3 regions of the Paenibacillus sp. FSL E2-0177 genome follow, and region 2 is predicted to be linked to each of the others. Evidence: predicted binding sites of a transcription regulator. Region 2 holds the regulator's gene; each other region holds the start of a gene.
What was found. The regulator NrdR, encoded in region 2, represses ribonucleotide reductase genes. The targets are predictions, from matches to a motif close to AACACNATATATNGTGTT.

Region 1: a site for NrdR is predicted at 1,018-1,035, ahead of MHI25_RS11435 (adenosylcobalamin-dependent ribonucleoside-diphosphate reductase). Genes of this name have one in related genera too.
Region 3: a site for NrdR is predicted at 799-816, ahead of nrdI (class Ib ribonucleoside-diphosphate reductase assembly flavoprotein NrdI). Genes of this name have one in related genera too.

What each region holds. Positions count from the first base shown of each region.
Region 1 is NZ_CP150307.1:2,580,120-2,582,389, forward strand. Features, by position in the region: gene MHI25_RS11430 (SNF2-related protein) at 1-803, opposite strand, end outside; gene MHI25_RS11435 (adenosylcobalamin-dependent ribonucleoside-diphosphate reductase) at 1,190-2,270, shown strand, end outside.
Region 2 is NZ_CP150307.1:2,288,073-2,290,342, forward strand. Features, by position in the region: gene MHI25_RS10105 (lytic transglycosylase domain-containing protein) at 1-560, shown strand, start outside; gene MHI25_RS10110 (alpha/beta-type small acid-soluble spore protein) at 645-863, opposite strand; gene nrdR (transcriptional regulator NrdR) at 1,028-1,504, shown strand; tRNA gene MHI25_RS10120 (tRNA-Ala) at 1,756-1,831, shown strand; tRNA gene MHI25_RS10125 (tRNA-Lys) at 1,842-1,914, shown strand; gene MHI25_RS10130 (MarR family transcriptional regulator) at 2,269-2,270, opposite strand, start outside.
Region 3 is NZ_CP150307.1:1,601,453-1,603,722, reverse strand. Features, by position in the region: gene MHI25_RS07200 (helix-turn-helix domain-containing protein) at 1-500, shown strand, start outside; gene nrdI (class Ib ribonucleoside-diphosphate reductase assembly flavoprotein NrdI) at 904-1,263, shown strand; gene nrdE (class 1b ribonucleoside-diphosphate reductase subunit alpha) at 1,250-2,270, shown strand, end outside.

The sequences.
Region 1 (2,270 bases), 290 kb from region 2:
CGCAGTTGACCTTCATTCTTGGGCTGGCGTTTATCAACCACGAAATTCGAGGCAAAATCGCCCTGATTTCCAAGTTGCCCCGGCTTCAGTATAGTGATCAGATTAAAGAGTTCGCCCAGATCATTCTGAACGGGAGTCGCGGTGAGCAGCAGGCAATATTTTTTGCGTAATTGCTGTACAAATAGATAATTGGTCGATTTTTTATTCTTCAGCTTGTGAGCTTCATCAATGATCAACATATCGTATTCATTTTCCAGCAAGATTTCCTTATGAGGATCTCGTTTGGCGGTATCCATCGATGCGACGACTATGGCGTTGCCCCAAGAATAGGCTTTTTTCTGAGCGACAGCAGTGATGCCAAATTTCGCATTCAGCTCACGAACCCATTGCAATACTAGAGAAGCAGGTACGAGAATAAGCACTTTGGAGACAAGACCGCGTACCAGATATTCTTTGAGCACCAGTCCTGCTTCAATGGTCTTGCCCAGTCCAACCTCATCTGCAAGAATCGCGCGGCCTGACATTTCGAACAGAACCTTATGCGCTGTATCCAGCTGATGGGGAAGTGGGGACAAGCCGGATAAATGCTTCATACATTGCAGCTCATCGAAGCTCGTTACTAGACCTGTTTCCTCTCCTTGTACGGCAAGCTTAGATAAACGGTAGTCTCCCCATGGGCCGCCCTTTTCCAATTTGAGCTCCAGATCTTGCAACCAATTCCGGTCAAAAGAAAGAGGAACAGGCAGTATTGGCGCGGGTGTTCCCCCTTGCTGGGGTAGAGAATTACGGAATAATTGCGTCATAATGCAGCCTCCTCAAGCTCGGATTTATATCACCATTCGTAAGAGTAGTATGCTCGTAAACGAGAGAATTCATAACCTCTTATTTTTCACGATAGCCTTTAAAAAAGAGAGCAAGAGCGAGAAAAAGCAACAACGTTTGCGATAATCCGGCAACTTGACTCTATTTTCGAATAAGACCTTCGATACAATATGTGGTATAGTTTAAAAGCTGACGCACACAATATATTGTGACAAAAGCTTGAAAATGTATTTTTTATAGAGTGCTTAGCTGGTATTTGTTATTGACAAGATGAGCTTCCTACATACACCTGTTAAGCAGTGGAGGATGGTAAGGGGGTTTTTGTTGTGGGCCCATACCTTGGACCGGAAACTAATATCTACTACACATGCGGGAGGTTTTTTTATTGAGTAAAGTGGAACGTAAGCAACGCCTTGAAGGGCTAAGTGAAAAAATATTTTTGGATCGTTATGCTTGGAAGGATGCAGACAGCAACAATGCTAAAGTAGGCGATGTTGTATTGGTGCTGACCAAAGATGATCCGAAGTTTCCAACTAAGGAAGTCGGAGAAATTGTGGAGCGCAGTGGTCGAATCGTAACTGTAAAGACACGCAGCGGTGAGTTTGTGAAATCGGATGTTGAAAAGTTGACCCTTAATATAGAAAAAACTCCTGAGGAAATGTGGGACCGTCTATCCACAGCGATGGCTTCTGTAGAGAAGACACCTGAGCTTCAAGCAGAATGGGCGGGCAAATTCCGTTCAATCCTAGATGATTGGAAGCTTGTGCCGGGTGGACGTATTGCGGCTGGTGCAGGTGCTAGTGAAGAATTAACATTGTTCAACTGTTATGTAATCCCTTCTCCAAAAGACAGCCGTGGCGGCATCATGCAGACATTGTCTGAAATGACGGAGATTATGGCCCGTGGTGGCGGTGTGGGCATTAACCTGTCTTCATTGCGTCCTCGTCGTGCGATTGTTAGAGGGGTTAATGGTTCATCCAGTGGTTCCGTATCTTGGGGCGGTTTGTTTAGTTATACTACGGGGCTTATTGAGCAAGGCGGCAGCCGTCGTGGCGCGCTCATGTTGATGATTAATGACTGGCATCCCGATGTTGAGGACTTCATTACCGTGAAGCAAACGATGGGCCAAGTCACTAATGCTAACCTTTCGGTATGTGTGAGCAATGGTTTTATGAAGGCTGTAAAAGAAGATCTGGACTGGGATCTCGTATTCCCGGATACAACCGATCCTGAATATAACGAAATGTGGGATGGCGATCTCGACAAGTGGAAAGCTGCCGGCAAAAACGTTATCCATTATCGCACCGTAAAAGCGCGTGACGTGTGGCGTACGATCATTGAATCGGCATGGAAATCTGCTGAGCCAGGCGTCGTGTTCATGGAATACTATAACCAGATGTCTAACAGCTGGTATTTCAACCCGATTATTTGTACGAATCCTTGTGGAG
Region 2 (2,270 bases):
AATGGCTACGTAAAAAAAGAGTACTGCTTCTGCTATTTGTGGGTTTTACGGCAATATTGTTTCTGAGTACTAACTGGATGTCGTGGTTTTATCCCATCCATTTTAAAGATGAGATTCGCAAGCACAGCATCACTTATGAGATAGACCCGTTTCTTGTAACCGCGATTATTCGTGTAGAAACGAACTTCAAAACTGGACGAGAATCCAAAAAAGGCGCACTAGGGCTGATGCAGCTTATGCCGGATACCGCGAAGTGGGCGCTGGAAAAGGCCAAGCTTCCAAACGTATCTATGGAAGAACTCAAGCATGAGCCTTCGGCTAATATTGAACTGGGTACATGGTATCTTTCAACTTTATCCCGTCAGTTCGAAGGTAAACGTACAGCAATTATCGCAGCCTATAATGCTGGACCCGGAAAAGTTCAACGCTGGTTGGACGAAGGGATCTGGGATGGGACAGATGCAACCATTAAAGATATTCCCATTGGTGAAACCAGGCATTATGTACAGCGCGTTAATTATTACTATGATCAGTACACGGACATTTACAAAGAATTTTAATTTCTACCGTGTTATGTATAAAAAGAAGTATTAAACGACCTGTAGGTCGTTTAATACTTCTTCAAAAAGCTTATGTTGGTCAGGTTATTTGTATTGACCTGCCAGTTGTTGTTCTGCCAGGGTTACAAGACGTTTAGTGATGTAACCACCGATCGAACCATTTTCATAAGAAGTTTTATTGCCTTGGTAACCATCTGGGGAAAGCGTGATTCCTAGTTCTTGGGCAACTTCGTATTTAAGTTGTTCCAAGGCACCGCGGGAATTTGGAGCTACAAGGTTATTGGAGTTGTTGCTTTGGCTCATTGCTGTTCACCTCCTCTGTTGGTAACTGTATTATGTGCCGGACTTGCCATTATCATTACAAGAAAAAAACGGTGATTTCTGGAAATAATAAAAAAGCCGTTCAAAAGCCGGATTTATAACGTGCCGGGACCCATACCATTATGTAATAGGAAGTGATGAAGCTTATGAAATGCCCTTACTGTGATCACACAAATACTAAAGTGCTGGACTCGCGACCAGCGAATGAAAATAAGTCAATCCGTCGTAGGCGTGAATGTGAGCGTTGCAGCAAACGTTTCACTACTTTTGAAATGATTGAAGAAACGCCACTCATTGTAATTAAAAAAGACGGCAGCCGTGAGGAATTCAGTCGTGATAAAATACTCCGCGGTCTCATCCGTGCTTGTGAGAAACGGCCGGTTTCTGTGGAACGTCTAGAAAAGATCGTATCCGAGGTTGAGAAATCTCTGCGCGGCATCGCCGTTGCGGAAGTGGAAAGCCAACAGATTGGTGAATTCGTGATGGAGCAGCTCTACCCAGTAGATGAAGTGGCTTACGTTCGTTTTGCGTCCGTATATCGCCAGTTCAAGGATATTAATATGTTCATGAAGGAACTCAAAGGGCTGCTGTCCAAGAGTACGGGAGAATTAGAGGGATTATAGGGTTTTGTCCAGTTAGGGCGTTACAGCCAATCCTAGGGTCTGTTAGGAGTGCTTGTACTGGTTTGTTTCCTCTGAGTTTTGAGCGGGGAATTTGAGTGGAAAAATGAATTTTAAAAAAAGTGTTGACATAGAGGGCGATTTTTTATATTATATAGAAGTCGCCTACGACGCTTGAGTTTATCGGAACAACTCAATTACGACCAAACTAAAATTAAAAAATGTGTGATTACATACATCTGAAATTTCAGTTTGGGGCCATAGCTCAGCTGGGAGAGCGCATCGCTGGCAGCGATGAGGTCAGGGGTTCGATCCCCCTTGGCTCCACCAAACATCATATGGACTCTTAGCTCAGTTGGTAGAGCAGTAGACTCTTAATCTATTTGTCCAGGGTTCGAGCCCCTGAGAGTCCATCCTAAAGAAACGGCAGAAATGCCGTTTTTTTTGTTGTTTGGGGAAGAGTGACTTTTTATTTGGTTTTGATCGTGGTATAGTTTGGGTAGATAAAACGTACAATGCAAAGAGAGTCGTGCGGAAACACGACTCCCAGTGCAGTAGCCGCTTTTAAGGGCGGGGGCTTCGGAAGTTTAGTCAGGAAATAGACCGCATTCCTTTGCGAGAGGGCGGTCTATTTCTTTTTGAGGTAGTTGAGCAATGCAATAATGAACTGCCGAACATGAACATCAATGACAATTGCTGGCTCCAATTACAGACAATCCATATCTAAAGAAACAGCAAGATGCTGTTTCTTTTTTTGTTCCCATTTATT
Region 3 (2,270 bases), 690 kb from region 2:
AACAAATTTTCGAAAATGAACCGGAGGGCTACCGGGCTATCTACCAGATGCATACGATTGAAGAGATCGCTGGCTGGCTGATCCAGTTCCGGGACGGTTGCTCAGACATCCTCTCTACCCGCAGACAAAGCTACAAGGAGCAGCTCGTCAAAAATGTCCAAGAGTATATTAAACGAAATCTCGGAACTAAGCTCTCGCTCAATCAAGTGGCTGATGTCTTCAATTTCAGTCCCAACTATCTAAGCCACCTTTTCTCCAAGGTTGCCAAGGTCAACTATGTGGAATATATCACGGAGATCAAAATCACGACAGCCAAAGAAATGATGGCACGTGGGGAAGGTCGCATCTACGAAATCTCACAGAAGCTGGGATATGAGAGTGCCTTCTATTTCAGTAAAGTTTTCAAAAAGGTAACCGGAATTTCCCCCAGGGAATACATGCAGCAACTTAAAGCAGATTCACCATCTGACCGAAGCCTCGGAGTGAACAACCGTTCTTGAGATCAAGAGATTATTAAGAATAATCCCACTTCGCAAAAATAAAGCCAATAAATCTGCAAGGAGCAGGCTCTGTTCCTTACAGATTTATTGGCTTGCCATCACCCTCAGCAGCATCCCTAAGTATCACCCTTATTCCTGCAATTTTTTTATTTTTATTTTTAAACTAGCAAAATGCTAATACTCCGGTCTTTCTGCCCTAAAAGTCTACCAAAAAACCGCTTACGAGACACTTTCCCAGCTATTAAGACTGCTGTTCCCATATTGACTTTTCAACATATAGTAATTAAAATAAACAACGCACACTAAATATAGTATAGATACGATTTTTCAGAATTTATAGCTTATCCATTCAGTTTTCATACTATTTTCAATAGTTTTTAATATTTACAGGGGGACAGACACCATGCTAGTCGCGTATGATTCAAAAACAGGAAATGTCAGACGCTTCATCAGCAAACTTAAGTTGCCGGCTGTGCAGATTGAGGAGCATATGACGATTGATGAGCCCTATGTGCTTATTACATATACCACCGGCTTTGGACAGATTCCAGAAAAGGTGTCTACTTTCTTGAAGAACAATAATGCCAATCTGAAGGGCATCGCCGCCAGCGGCAATAAGAACTGGGGCGAGCTGTTCGCGCACAGCGCGGACTTGATTGCAGATCGGTATAACGTGCCCGTTATCGGTAAATTTGAGTTATCGGGTACATTTGGCGATGTAGAACGGATTAAACAGGAGGTGAGCCGGGTTGCGGCATATTGAATTAAACAACATGTTGATGAAGAGAGACGAAAGTGGCTTCTTTCAGCTAGACAAAGATCTTGAGGCAGTAGCCGAATTTATGCGGGATGTAGAGCGGCGGAGTCTGGTTTTTGCGAATACAAAAGCCAAGGTTGATTATATGATTGAACAGGATTTCTACGAGAATTTTTACGAACAGTACAGCACGGCGGAAATTGAAGAAGTCTACCAGATTACCCATGCCTACAACTTCAGTTTTCCATCTTATATGGCAGCTTCGAAATTCTACACGGATTACGCTGTAAAAACCAATGACCGCAAACAATATCTGGAGCATTATCCGGACCGTGTGGCGGCAGTCGCCCTTCACCTGGGACGCGGCAACGCCGATACTGCGGGGGTACTTGCCCGTTCGATGATGGAACAGCGCCTGCAACCTGCGACACCAACCTTCTTAAATGCCGGTAAGAGCCGGCGTGGTGAGCTCGTCTCCTGCTTCCTAATCGAAATGGACGACTCGCTCAATTCCATCAACTATGTGCTGAATACCTGCATGCAGTTGTCGAAGATCGGTGGCGGTGTGGCCGTTAACCTATCCAAGCTACGCTCCCGTGGTGAAACTATCAAGGGTGTTGAGGATGCTGCGAAGGGAATTATACCTGTACTCAAGCTGATGGAAGACGGCTTCTCCTATGCAGATCAGATGGGTCAACGTAAAGGATCAGGAGCAGCCTATTACAATATTTTTGGCTGGGACGTTCTGGAATTCCTCGACAGCAAGAAAATCAACGCTGACGAAAAAACAAGACTCAAAACCCTGTCCATCGGCCTGATTATTCCAAACCGCTTCTATAAGCTGGCGAAGGACAATGAAGCGCTGCATGTATTTGCTCCTTACAGTGTGTACAAAGCCTACGGCACGCATCTCGACGATATGGATCTGGATGACATGTATGATAAGCTGCTGGCCGATCCACGTGTCAAAAAGAAGAAAGCTATGAGCGCACGGGATATGCTGACCAAAATTG